Regions from separate parts of the Heyndrickxia vini genome, predicted to be linked through region 3. Evidence: riboswitches for the same ligand, from Rfam matches in the RefSeq annotation. Region 3 holds a riboswitch; each other region holds the start of a gene.
What was found. Region 3 has a riboswitch for S-adenosylmethionine ahead of I5776_RS16995 (5-methyltetrahydropteroyltriglutamate--homocysteine S-methyltransferase). Riboswitches for the same ligand answer to the same signal wherever they lie in the genome.
Positions count from the first base shown of each region.

Region 1: it holds a riboswitch for S-adenosylmethionine, as region 3 does, so the genes downstream of both, I5776_RS19225 (SDR family NAD(P)-dependent oxidoreductase) here and I5776_RS16995 (5-methyltetrahydropteroyltriglutamate--homocysteine S-methyltransferase) in region 3, are expected to answer to the same signal.
Region 2: it holds a riboswitch for S-adenosylmethionine, as region 3 does, so the genes downstream of both, I5776_RS04975 (O-acetylhomoserine aminocarboxypropyltransferase/cysteine synthase family protein) here and I5776_RS16995 (5-methyltetrahydropteroyltriglutamate--homocysteine S-methyltransferase) in region 3, are expected to answer to the same signal.

Region 1 is NZ_CP065425.1:3,866,968-3,871,602, forward strand. Features, by position in the region: gene I5776_RS19210 (RNA polymerase sigma factor) at 1-442, opposite strand, end outside; gene I5776_RS19215 (CcdC protein domain-containing protein) at 586-1,092, opposite strand; gene I5776_RS19220 (arylamine N-acetyltransferase) at 1,116-1,922, opposite strand; SAM riboswitch class I at 2,272-2,380, shown strand; gene I5776_RS19225 (SDR family NAD(P)-dependent oxidoreductase) at 2,743-3,318, shown strand; gene I5776_RS21700 (SDR family oxidoreductase) at 3,377-3,511, shown strand; gene I5776_RS19230 (Na+/H+ antiporter NhaC family protein) at 3,530-4,635, shown strand, end outside.
Region 2 is NZ_CP065425.1:994,930-999,564, reverse strand. Features, by position in the region: gene I5776_RS04980 (homoserine dehydrogenase) at 1-542, opposite strand, end outside; gene I5776_RS04975 (O-acetylhomoserine aminocarboxypropyltransferase/cysteine synthase family protein) at 622-1,917, opposite strand; SAM riboswitch class I at 2,054-2,168, opposite strand; gene I5776_RS04970 (trans-sulfuration enzyme family protein) at 2,458-3,597, opposite strand; gene cls (cardiolipin synthase) at 3,791-4,635, opposite strand, start outside.
Region 3 is NZ_CP065425.1:3,393,252-3,397,886, forward strand. Features, by position in the region: gene I5776_RS16980 (phosphotransferase family protein) at 1-833, opposite strand, end outside; gene I5776_RS16985 (GNAT family N-acetyltransferase) at 949-1,398, opposite strand; gene I5776_RS16990 (MarR family winged helix-turn-helix transcriptional regulator) at 1,385-1,810, opposite strand; SAM riboswitch class I at 2,502-2,602, shown strand; gene I5776_RS16995 (5-methyltetrahydropteroyltriglutamate--homocysteine S-methyltransferase) at 2,684-3,811, shown strand; gene I5776_RS17000 (cysteine hydrolase family protein) at 4,409-4,635, opposite strand, start outside.

The DNA of each region.
Region 1 (4,635 bases), 470 kb from region 3:
ACATTTGCTGATACGTTTTTTCTTTTATGTAAAATCCTTCTACTACCTCACGATAATTTTCGGGAAGCTCATCGAGGCGTTTGCTAATAAAATCTTGTTTTTCCTTTAATAACACAATTTCCTCAATATTTGTTGAGGCTAGCAGCACCTCAGGCCGAAATTCAACCTTTTTGTCCTCCTGTCCCCGCACCTGTTTTCTTTTTATATCAATTGAATGATTCACAGCAATTCTAGTAATCCATGTTTTAAACCCTTGATTCTTATATTTGGGGAGAGAATGATAGACTTTCAAAAACACTTCTTGTGCTGCATCCTCAGCATCGTGTTGATTCCGTAGAATCGCTAGTGTCGTGTGAAAAATATGTAGTCGATACTTTTCAACCAATACTCGAAAAGCATGATCATTGCCACATTTCACTTTTTCAATAAGCAAGTCATCCAAAACATCTCTCCCCCCTTTCTACCTACCATCATAAACGACAAACCATCCCCTGACCCCTACAGCTGAATAAAAAAAATTCAGAATTCCATAAAAAGAAGGTTTTATAGTAAAAAAACTAGCCCCCGAAACAGAGGCTAGTATTATTAGAATACACGACTAATTGATTTACTTTTTCTTAAAATGAAAGAATAATATCCAATGTAATAAACCGCTAGAATAAAAAAGACAGCTAATGTAAGTGGATCTTTCCCAAATGTTTGTGGATCCATTTGTGGTTGTATTTTTGACAAATTATACACTTCAATCATTCGATATAAAAACCTACTTAAAAACAGAAATAGAATAAGTGATTCAATCCATATATGTGTACGGTAAAATAGAATCTCATTCTTCTGTTCAAACGTGCTATGTTTTACGGCAAACAATAATAGGATGACCCCTAATCCAATGCCTACTAAATCATATAAATATGAGATAGGATGTATAGCGCTCGTAAAAAGTAACAAAATCAATAAAATAGAAAATAGCGTAATCCGGACAATAAGTCTTCGCTTTCTTAATGGCTGAAATCCAATTGATCGCTTAATCCTTCGATAAAGTATAAATCCAATAAGCAGAATAGAATATAAAAACTGTGGTTGAATGTGCAATGCTACACCTTCTTTTCCTTGTATTAACTTTTCTTAAATAAAACTACCCCTCGTTCTTTAAGAAATTGGACAGATTCATAAATTGAATGTTCATCGATCTGATATACCTCTTGGACCGTTGTTTTCCATTTATCAAAATCCCTCATTTGAATTTCACGGATATTCCGGTAGGTCATCACCTTAATCGTGTGATCTCTTAAAAAATAGCATTCATGTCCATTAAATCGGACAGCTGAAATTCTTCTCATCGTTGTATTTACATCATGATCAAAATAGGATTGTTGAATATCTTCAATAATGTCTTTTTCAGATAATGGTGTCCACTCGATTTCCTTTTTTACAAAGGATTTTCCATTCGAACGGCGATCTATTTCAAATTTATCCATCGTTTTTTGGGTAAAAGCAATTTCTTCACCAAATCCATGTAAAACATGTTTTCTTTTTGCTTCTAGCTCGACTGGCTTCATAATTGGTGAGCCATAACCAACATCCACATAATATTGCCTTTGACCAATCGTCACCATGATGGCTAAGTGGCCCGGATTTACTCTTACTAATGAACAAGTAAACCCTAATCGGGATAATAAGCGAGAAAAATTCATATTTAATGTATAACATGTCCCTCCCCACCCTTTTTCGTTTAGATTTTCTACAAAAACCTCGATTGGGGGAACATAGTTTGAACGCTCCTGAAAATAATGAAACTTACTAAATGTTTCATAAGGGATTCGTGATAAATGTTGTTGTATCAACCGCTGCAAATAATTTAAGGATGGAGTTTCTTTCTCTAATTTTAAATATTTTAAATAGTCCTCGATTGTTTGTTCCACATTTACCACTCTTTCATTATTCCATTAAGAAAATATATCTTTTATTCATTCTCGCAAAAAGTAAAAAATCCTGCAATATGATTGAATAATATGTTAGAAAGACTTAATGTTAATCTATTTTATTAAGGGAAATTTAATTATTTCTCTATATATTTATAGACATAGGAAACAAGAAACTTGTTTCAAACTTTTTCCTTCAACAATTATGTTGATTGAATACCCCTTTTTTATAACCCTTTTATGTCCGGCTTATGGCCGGAATTTTTTGTTTTAAAAAATTTAAATTGACTTTTCTCAACCATTTGTGTAATTTAAATAAATAAGATGTAACGTTAATTTCATATTGTATCTCTTATAAAGAGTAGCGGAGGGACTGGCCCTATGAAGCTCGGCAACCTTTCATGATGATCATGAATCGGTGCTAAATCCTGCAAAACATTCGTTTTGAAAGATAAGAGAGGACGATTTCTTGTTAGATGAGGCCTCTCTATATTGAGTGGCCTCTTTTATTTTGGCTCTTTTCTAAAGGATTGTTGCTTTCAACAAATTTAAACGGGAGAGTGGATTGGAGCGGAAGGTACGAGACTCCTGCGGGATCAGCTGGACAGATGAGACCCCGCAAGAGCGAAGCGATGAGGAGGCTCATCGCCAGCCCCGCGGAAAGCGAGTGCCTGTAGCGGAAAGGAACGGATCATTCCCAAAACAATAATCTTTACGAAAACAGCCTTTATTTTTAAGGAATGAAGAAAATCATAGAATATTTCATCACCATATCCGATTATTCTTATAAGAATAATAAACAAGGAGTGTAGGTTTCTTTATGTATTGTTTAGATTTAACTGGAAAAGTTGCCATTGTTACAGGTGGCACACAAGGGATTGGCAAAGCAATTGTCGATGCACTATTAGATTGCGGAGCAAAAGTAGCGGCGGTTGATATCAATATTAATCATCATCAAACGACGGACCAATTACTTTATGTGCAAGCAGATGTAACAAACAGTGATCAAGTCAACAATATGGTTGAAACGGTGATCGAATCCTTTGGAAGACTAGATATTTTAGTAAATAATGCAGGGATTTCCTCCATGGATTATGCCGTTGATATTAAAGAGGTTGATTGGGACCGAGTGATGGATGTGAACGCTAAAGGCGTGTATTTATGTAGTCAAGCAGCTGCAAAAGTACTAAAAAAACAAGGTGATGGTGGAAAGATTATTAATATTTCATCTCAGGCTGGAAAAAACGGATACCGCTTAATGGGAAGCTATGTAGCATCAAAGCATGCCGTTTTAGGATTTACGAAGGTAATGGCGATTGAATTAGCCAAAGACCAAATCAATGTAAATGCAGTTTGCCCAGGTATTGTAGAAACCGATATGAAAAAAAAAAAATGAAAGAGTCATAGGGGGTGAGTTAAGAGGACTTAATGCTGAAGCAATTAAAGAAGAGGATATATCGCAGGTCCCATTAGGCAGAACCGCGAAACCCCAAGATATTGCAAATGTCGTTGTCTTCTTATCATCAACACTTTCCGACTATATGACAGGGCAAGGAATTAATGTGACTGGCGGAATGACAATGAACTAAGAAATAGGAGGAATTAATGTGACAAAACAACAAGAAAGAAAAGGAAGTCTTCTCGCACTATTACCATTATTAATTTTTGTACTTCTTTTTATCGGAACGGGAATTCTTGCAAATGATTTTTCCAAAATGCCTTTAAGTGTGGCGGTCATTATTGCAGGTACAGTCGCATTATTGATGAATAGGAAGGAATCATTATCTAAAAAGATTGATATCTTTTGTAAAGGAGCTGGACATTCAAATATTATTTTAATGTGTATCATCTTTGTTTTAGCCGGAGCTTTTGCCGGTGTTGCTAAGGAAATGGGAGCGGTTGAATCAACGGTCAATCTTGGATTATCGTTGCTTCCTGCAAATTTATTAATGGTAGGACTTTTCATTATCGGTTGCTTTATCTCTACCTCAATGGGGACTTCTATGGGTACGGTTGTTGCATTGGCGCCAATTGGGTTAGGGATCGCCACACAAACAGATATCCCTACAGCATTAGCCATGGCTACTGTTATTGGTGGAGCAATGTTTGGCGATAATCTTTCAATGATTTCGGACACAACGATTGCTGCTGTACGGACACAACAAACACAAATGAAAGACAAATTTAAAGTGAACTTCTTTATCGTTTTGCCAGGTGCCATTGTTACAGCCATCCTACTTGGAATCATCACCCTTGGAAACCATGCAAGTGTTACCGGTGATCATCCGTATGAATTGGTCAAAGTATTACCATATGTAGCTGTCTTAGTCGCCGCTCTACTCGGAGTCAATGTTTTAATCGTATTGCTGGGAGGAACCATTTTTGCCGGCATCATCGGAATTGCTTATGGATCATATGACTTTCTGGGATTTCTGCAAACCGTTGCCAAAGGTGTCATGAGTATGGAAGACATTGCAATTGTAGCAATATTGATTGGTGGTTTAGTTGAAATTATTAAATATAATGGTGGAATTGATTATCTATTACACTTTGTCACTAGCAAAATTAGATCAAAAAAAGGTGCCGAGTTTGGGATTGCTAGTTTAGTGAGCGTTGCGGATATCGCAACAGCAAATAATACGATTTCCATTATTATTACTGGACCATTAGCGAAAAATATCGCAGATGAATATGAAATTGATGGAAGAAAATC
Region 2 (4,635 bases), 1.9 Mb from region 3:
TCAGTTAAAATAAAATTAGATGTTCCATTTAATATCCCTTGAATTTTGGTTATTTGATTTACTTGTAAGAGCTGTTTAATGGTTCGAATGATCGGAACGCCTCCAGCTGTCGTAGCTTCAAAGCCGATATTCACTTCATTTTCCTGTGCCCTTTGAATTAGTTCATGACCATGATTAGCAAACATTTCTTTATTGGCAGTAACCACATGGATTCCTTTTTCAATGGCTTGGAGCAAATAGGATCTACCGGGTTCCTCCCCAACAATTGCCTCAAAAATCACGTCTAAATCTGGAATTTCGATAATATCCTCAAAATTGGTTGTCACAAGAATATTCGCATCAATCATTCTTTCTTTTGTTTGATCACGAATAAGAATCGCAACAATCCTAACTTCTTTTCCCAAAAGTTTTCTAAGCTGGGCTTGATGTGATTGAATAGCACTGTAAACACCTTCACCCACCGTTCCAAAACCTAACAATGCAACTTTAATAACTGACATTACTAACTCCCACCTGCCTTTACCAAACTTCATTTCTTTCATCGGGAAGGCATTTTATACAAATCATCATCGGCACCACAAATTTACCAATATATTGAAGTACGGTGCCAGGCACCTTAGATTAAACTGTTACACTTGTTGCTTTGAGAATGGCTTGGTTTAGATCGTCCGTAATATCTTCCACGGCTTCAAGTCCGACGGATAAGCGAATTAACTCTTCCGTCACTCCTGATACTTTTAGCTCTTCTGCACTTAGCTGTTGATGGGTAGTCGATGCCGGGTGAATAATTAATGATTTGGCATCGCCAACATTTGCTACATGTGACCATAATTGAATGTTATCAATGACTTTACGCCCTGCTTCTCTTCCGCCTTTAATTCCGAAATTGACAATGGATCCGAATCCGCCTTTTAAATATTTAACTGCACGGTCATGTGATGGATGTTCTTCGAGACTTGGATGATTGACCCATGAAACTGCAGGATGGTTTTGCAAAAATTGTGCGACTTTACCTGCATTTTCATTATGCTTAGGTACACGCAAGTGCAATGTTTCCAATCCTTGTAATAACAAAAACGCACTATCCGGACTTAAACTTGCACCGAAATCTCGCAAAATTTGTACGCGTAATTTTGTTGCAAAGGCTGCTTGCGGAACATCGACACCGTAGCGGATACCATGATAGCTCAAGTCTGGTTCTTTAAAGTCTGGGAATCGATCACTGTTCCAGTCGAATTTTCCTCCATCAACGACCACTCCGCCAATGGTTGTTCCGTGTCCTCCGATCCATTTTGTAGCTGAATGGATGACTACATCCGCCCCCCACTTAATAGGGTTTGAAAGATAAGGAGTACCAAATGTGTTATCAACGATAAGTGGTACTCCATTTTCGTGAGCAACCTTTGCAACTTCTTCAACATCGAGAACATGTAGGCTAGGGTTTCCGATAATTTCGGCAAATACTGCCTTTGTTTTTGGTGTAATCGCTGATCTAAAATTTTCCGGATCTGTTGCATCAACGAATTTTACGTTAATACCATATTTCGGAAGTGTATTTGAAAACAGATTAAATGTTCCACCATATAAATTTCCAGCAGCGACGATTTCATCCCCTGCTCCGGCAATATTTAGGATGGAGAAGGCAATTGCAGCCATTCCTGAAGACAGCCCAACAGCGGCTGTTCCACCTTCTAATAGGGCAATTCGCTGTTCAAAAACATCTACTGTCGGATTGCCGATTCGCGAATAGATATAACCTTGCTGTTCTAATGCAAATAAACCTTGTGCATGATCGGTATCTTTAAATACATAGGATGTTGTTTTGTAAACAGGAACTGTACGTGAGCCTGTTGTAGGATCCGGTTCTTGCCCTCCGTGCAGTAATAATGTTTCGGGTTGAAATTGTTCGCTTGTCATTTTACATTCCTCCAAAGTTTTTGATTTTTTCGCTAGGCGAGTCGAGAGATTCCTGAAGTGTTATCGTTGGTGGTTTTTATACGAAGGGAAGCAAAAAGCCCTCTTCATAAGAAGAGGGCTCATTAATAGGTTCCTCCCCTTATCTTTCAGATCTCTATTGGATCTGTAGGAATTAGCACCTTTTCAAGCAAATTTGCTTGAAGGTTGCCGGGCATCAAAGGGCCTAGTCCCTCCGCCGCTCTCGATAAGAGTGATACATTTAGTTTTTTTGGAAAATTTAAAATTGCTCTTGTTTTGCATTATAGTAGACGAATTGTTACTTCGTCAACCTTTTTTTTAAAAGTTTTTCTAAAGAATAAACTATGACCGTTACTTTCCGCTACAGGAACCTGCTTTTTCGCGGTGAGAAGTCGAGCCTCATCAGCGCTTTGCGCCTGCGGGGTCTCGACTTTTCCTCTATATCCCGCAGGAGTCAGGTTCCTTTCGCTCCAATCCACTCTGCACTTGTTAAAAGCAACAATCCTTCGGAAAAGGAATTTTTCAAACCGAAGCCTGAATGGCTTTATCAAATTGTTTAATGATATCATCTGCATCTTCAATTCCTATCGAAATTCGCACAACTTGTTGGTTGATTCCTATGTTCTGCTGTTCTTCGAGTGACAGTGCTCGGTGGGAGGTACCTAACGGGTAGGATACGGTCGTTTCAACACCGGCTAAAGTAGGTACAATTTTCACCCAGCCCAACGATGAAAAGAATCGATGGATATCACATGTGTCTGCTAATTCTATTGTGACAATCGCTCCATTTCCTCTACTTGAAAGATCGGTAGGATAATAGACTTTTTTCACATAGGAATTTCGATAGAGTGACTCCGCCAATTGTTTCGCATTTGCGGATTGACGTTCCATACGTAATGCCATTGTTTTTATACCACGGCAAGTAAGCCATGCTTCAAATGAGCTCAAATTGCTTCCGAGATTAACTACCTTTTGACGTGCTTTCGACATTAATTCTTCACAACCAACAACTACCCCGGCTGTTACATCGCTGTGACCACCCAAATACTTCGTCGCACTATGGGCGACAATATGGATACCCTCCAGATAAGGATTCAACAAATATGGCGTTGCAAAGGTATTGTCTACCATTGTATACAACTTATATTCCTCACCTAGTTGCACAAGTTTGTCAATCCGTTCAACACGCAAAAAGGGATTCGTAACTGTTTCGGAATATAATAGTTTTGTATTATCCCGTATTGCGTGCCGAATGGCAGCTTCATCAGCAAAGTTGACAAAGGTTGTTTCAATTCCTAGATTTTTTAATTCCTGCTTTAATAGATGATGTGTACCACCATAAATGTCTTCAGCTGCAACGATATGATCCCCAGCTGAAGCAACAGATAACACACCGGCTAGAATTGCCGACAATCCCGAGGAGGTTGCCACCCCGCTTGGTGCCCCTTCAAGACTTGCCACCATTTGTCCTAGTTCATCTGTGTTTGGATTGCCCGTTCTCGTATATAAGTATGACGCATCACCATCATAAAAACCCTCAAGTTCCTCTAATGAATTAAAAGTAAAAGCGGAGGTTTGAAATATCGGTGTGGTTTTACTTCGAATATGGTTGGTTTTTTTTAAAGATTGATGAACGATTTTCGTTTCAAATGATTGATTCACTATGCAAGCACCTCTAATTATAAAATGATTTCAAATTTTATAAATTGTACGCCCATTCCGTGTTTTTGTCAAAAAAATAATAGTTACTGTTTATTCTCTCAAAAACTACTAGAAGGAAATGTACTTTTTTTCTCTCATACATTTCAAGAAAACTACAAAAAATGATAGGGAAAAACCCTACCATTAGGCTGTTTTATAAAATTGGAGACAACAATCTTGAGACAGATTCTTTGAATCGGATTGATTTTGGTCGTTGCAAATAATCCTCTAACGTCAATTCTTTTGATTTTTCCATATCTGCTTTGTAAATCATTTCTAGTTTTTTGGAAAGATGATGGCTATACAAAAAGGCATTCACTTCAAAATTTAGGCGGAAACTGCGATTATCAATATTTGCGGTACCGACTGTTGCAATTTTCCCATCGACTACAAGCATTTTCGCATGAATAAATCCATTTTCATAAATATACACCTTTGCACCTGTTTTCAATAATTCCCCTACGTTAGAATAAGTTGCCCAATAAACAAACATATGATCAGGCTTGTTCGGAATCATTAAACGAACATCCACCCCAGATAAGATCGCAATTTTAAGTGCATTCAATAAACTATCATCAGGGATAAAATACGGAGTTTGCATGTATATGTATTTTTTCGCCTCATTAATCATCTTGATATAGCCATTTTTGATTTGCTCCCATTCTGAATCAGGACCACTGGATACAATTTGAACATCTGTGTACCCGACAGATTGTATATCCGGGAAATACCTTTCTTCATAACGTATTTCTTTGCTTGAGGCTTGATTCCAATCCAAAACAAAGCGTGTTTGCATAGCATAAACAGCTTTACCCGTTATTTTCAAATGTGTATCTCGCCAATAGCCGAATTTTTTGTCCAGACCCAAATACTCATCACCAATATTAAATCCCCCGATATAGCCAACGCTCCCATCAATAATGGCAAGCTTGCGGTGATTTCGGAAATTGACTCGTAAATTCAACATCGGAATTTTTGCAGGGAAAAATGCCGCTACCT
Region 3 (4,635 bases):
TCATTATGATTGACAATTTTCAATAGCCTTTCTTGTCGTTCAGTCGTTACATTCTCGGATAATCTTGCTCCTGCAATGATTGGTGCCCATTGAAAAATTTCCTCTTTCTCCAAACCGCTTTTTTCACAATAAAGTGACACGTATAAATCAGCCATTTTAACAGAAACTTGTGAAAGCAAGAGATATGTTCGATATACATCTGCACACCTACTTCCTCCACTTGCATCAACCCAATCGATTATTGCTACTTTGTTATCCGACACAATTAAATTATAAAAATGAAAATCTCCATGACAGAGCTTATTGTCAACTGACAACAATTCTAACCTTTTTATTAATGTTTTCTTTTGATCTAATTGTAATATAGGTGCGGCATGAATTTGTCGACTTAATTTTTCAGCCATCGGTTCAAATGATTCCCCGCTTTTACTATGGATATTTTGGTGTACTTCAACAGATAAAGTCATATAGTATTCCGCTTCCTCCATGTTTTCATAGAGGAGTTCTCCGATTGTTTTTCCCTTTATATATTCCATGACAATCGCAGGTTTCCCATTTATTTCTCTAACATCAACTATTTTTGGAACAAATAGCCCACTTTTGTAGACAATATTTTGTTTAGTCGCTTCATATAATGCCTCTGACTTCGGCAAATAGTCCTTAAATACCTTAATAATTCTATTTTCATATAAATAAATTTCTGCTGTATTTCCTACTGCAATGGGAGATCCTAATACCATTCCATTTCTCTCTCCTTTGATAAAACGTAACTGATAATAGTAATTCGTTAAAAATGAATCAATTCCTTTAAAAAGGATTTTTCCGGCATACATAGCATAGAACTTTTATGTAAAGAAGGTATTGCAATTTATGAGTGAATTTCCATCTAGTAATATCAATAAAAAAAATAAAGAGAACTCAAATATACTGAGTTCCCTCCCGTTCTCTTTATAAAGTATTTAATTCCATCCATTCATCTGTTTCTTTAAAGCCAAACTTCTTATAAACAGGTCTACCTAACTTCGAAGCGCCAAGCCATATTTTTATAACTCTTCTATCTTTTGCTTCGTCCACTAGTTTCTTTAACAAACTCGTTGCAATGCCTTGTCCACGATAACTTTCCTTTGTAAACATGTTAGTAATATAGCCCTTTTTCCCACTCTTATTGGTATAAGTCGGTGGGAAGTCATAAAAAATGATTGCACCACATGCAATTATTTCGTCATTATCTTCCGCTAGCCATTGAATGAGGGATCCAGTCTTAAGTTTTTCTTTAAAGAAAGCTGATAATTCAGGATCAATATCTATAGTAGGTTCAATTCCTTCATCAATTAATTGCTTCTTTCTTAAATCGATTAATTGATTGATATCTTCAATAGTTGCTTTACGATAATTCAACATCCATTGCTCTCTCCTTCATTAATGAAAATGCTTTTAAAATCAATTCCCTTTCTTCATTACTCATTTTTTCGAATAAAAGCTGATTAAGTTTTTCATCATCAAGTGACGAATGACGATGCAAAACAGCATTTCCCAGACTAGTCAAATCCAAAATAACCTTTCGTTCATCTTCCAACCTTCGCCTTTTACAGACATAATTTTTTTCTAATAAGCGTTTAACATGTTCTGAAGCGGTGTTATGTGAAACTTGTATGGATTGGGCAATTTCTTTAATCCCTACATTTTCTTCCTTTTGAATCACTTGCATAATCCTAACACTTTGGTGCGTAATCTTTTCTTGATGTTGATAACGCAGTTGATAGTAAATATCTGTCCATAAATGATTTAGCTGTGCAACCTCTTTTTTCATATAATCCCTCTTTTTATCGTTAATTAAGATTATATCTTATAATACGATGTTTATTTATAAAAGTCATTAACGAATATTTTTTTCAAAAAAAGAAACGCTAAATTTTGTACCATCACCGACTTGCTTACAGTAAGCCAATAAAAAGAAAAAGGAAGTATTTAAGATGACAAAAAGGAATAAATCACTATTTAATGTTTCAATGATATTGTTTTCTTGGATATTAATATCTTTTTTGGATCTACGAAGTATAAAAAGATTTTTCCCCTCCTTCGTCTTCGTTTTTTTTATCCATTTAATAGATGTCCCGATTGGAAAGAAACGTAAATGGTGGGTTTTCTATAATAAGCCGAATTCCTTTTTTCTTAATGAATTTCCTTTTTTAATCGGTCCAATGATGGCGGTAGCCTTATGGACTTTAAAATGGACTTATGGAAAATTCATAAATTTCATCTTACTCAATGCCTTCTTCAATTTCAGTTTTTCAGTTTTGGCTAAAAGTTTTTTCCCGAAAATTAAATTATTTACATTGGTTCGGTTGAATGTTTTTCAGTTTTTCATTTACTTCTTTTACAAGGCATTTCTCTTATATGGATTTCAATATATTTTGGAAAATAAAAGACCAAGAAATAATTTTTATTGACAGAACAGCAAAACAGGTGTAATTTAGCTTGTAGTTAAATAGTTTAGAATATTCTTATCTAGAGAGGTGGAGGGACTGGCCCTTTGAAGCCTCGGCAGCAGACTTTTAGAAGTACTGTGCCAATTCCAGTAGCGAATGCTTGAAGATAAGAAGAGACCCGGTTATGGAAACTCCCCCTCTTCTTATTTATGTGAAGAGGGTTTTTTATTTTAAATTGAGAGGGGATTTATTTTATGACAAAGACATTAACGAAAGTTCCATTTAAAGCTGATCATGTAGGCAGTTTTCTTAGAACGGAGCCGATTAAACAAGCAAGAAAAGCTTTTGCAAATGAAGAAATCGATAAAGCTGCATTAAAAGCTGTTGAAGATAAAGAAATTGAGAAACTTGTGCAAAAGGAAATCGAGGTTGGACTTAAATCCATTACTGATGGGGAGTTTCGACGTTCTTATTGGCATTTAGATTTTTTAGCAGGTTTAAATGGTGTTGAACTGTTTGAAGCGGAATATATTAATAACTTCAAAGGAGCGCAGCCGAAAAATAATGCCATTAAAGTAGTCGATAAAGTAGAATTCCACGATCATTATATGCTCGAACATTTTAAGTTTTTAAAAGAAGCTGTAGATAAATACGGAGATGGTAGCCAAGTTGCCAAGTTTTCCATACCAAGTCCGAATATGTTGTTCACTAGAATTCAAGGTGATGAATATTATAACGGGAACAGAGAGCAGTTCTATCAAGATACTGTTGTTGCCTATCAAAAAGCCATTCAAGCATTCTATGATGCCGGCTGCAGATATCTGCAATTAGATGATACTTCGTGGATTGATTTTGTATCGGAAGAACGAATCAAAGCAGTTGTTGAAAAACACGGTATGGATGTACAAGACATCATTGATACGAGAGTACGTTGTTTAAATGATGCCATTTCACTGAGACCTAATGACATGTTGATTACAATGCATATTTGCAGAGGTAACTTCCGATCTACTTTTATTACCAGTGGCGGATATGATACGATTTCCGATGCCATATTTGCAAACTTAAACGTCGATGGACTTTTCCTCGAATATGATGATAATCGTTCAGGCGATTTTGAGCCATTAAAAAGTTTCGCACGTGATGACAAAACCGTTGTACTTGGATTAATCACCTCAAAATTCTCTGACCTGGAAGATTCTAATCGAATCAAAGAAAGAATAAAAGAAGCTAGTCAATATATTCCTTTGGAAAACCTAGCATTAAGCCCTCAATGTGGATTTGCCAGCACGGAAGAAGGAAATGTATTAACTGAAGAAGATCAGTGGAATAAAATTAAACATGTAATTGAAATTGCTAGCGATATTTGGGGAACGATTTAATAAGTATGCCTTCTTCCGTGATGGAAGGAGGCCGTTTTTCTTATTTTGGCTATTTTGTAAATAAAAGTAAGCCGAAATTAATCACTGCTAATAGTAAACTGATTTTAGATATAAGTGATGATCTTGTTGCAGCGGATTAACTGTGTTGGCCTTAGGCTGCTTTTCCGTTTGTGGATCATACAATTTTGTTTGTGACGCATGAATCTCCGTTTGTGCATCATACAATTTCATTTGTGGATCATCGACTCCTTTTTATACTGCTGGTTTTCCGTTTGTGCATCATAAAATTTTGTTTGTGACGCATGAATCTCCGTTTGTGCATCATACAATTTCATTTGTGGATCATCGACTCCTTTTCATACAGTGGATTTTCGGTTTGTGGATCATACAATTTTGTTTGTGCCGCATGAATCTCCGTTTGTGCATCATACAATTTCGTTTGTGGATCATTGACTCCTTTTTATACTGCAGATTTTCGATTTGTGGATCATAAAAATTAGTAACCAAAATTATGAATAAAGATTAATGGAGTTACCTTGCCTCAAATAAAAAAGGCTGCCAATTGGCAACCAAATCATAAAAAAAGAATAGATTATATTATTCTCGATACGAGTCATGTGTCGGATGAAACAAGTCTTCCTCCGCATCTCTAACCATTGAAAAATGTTCAACATTGTAGTGCCCATGAAGGGTACGATTATGATGCTTAATGATTTGTTCCGCACTCAAACAATCATTATCTGTTGTTGAATGTCCATCACCGACTAATGTCACATCAAATCCAGTAATTGTGGCAGTTCTAACTGCAGTATCTATACAATATT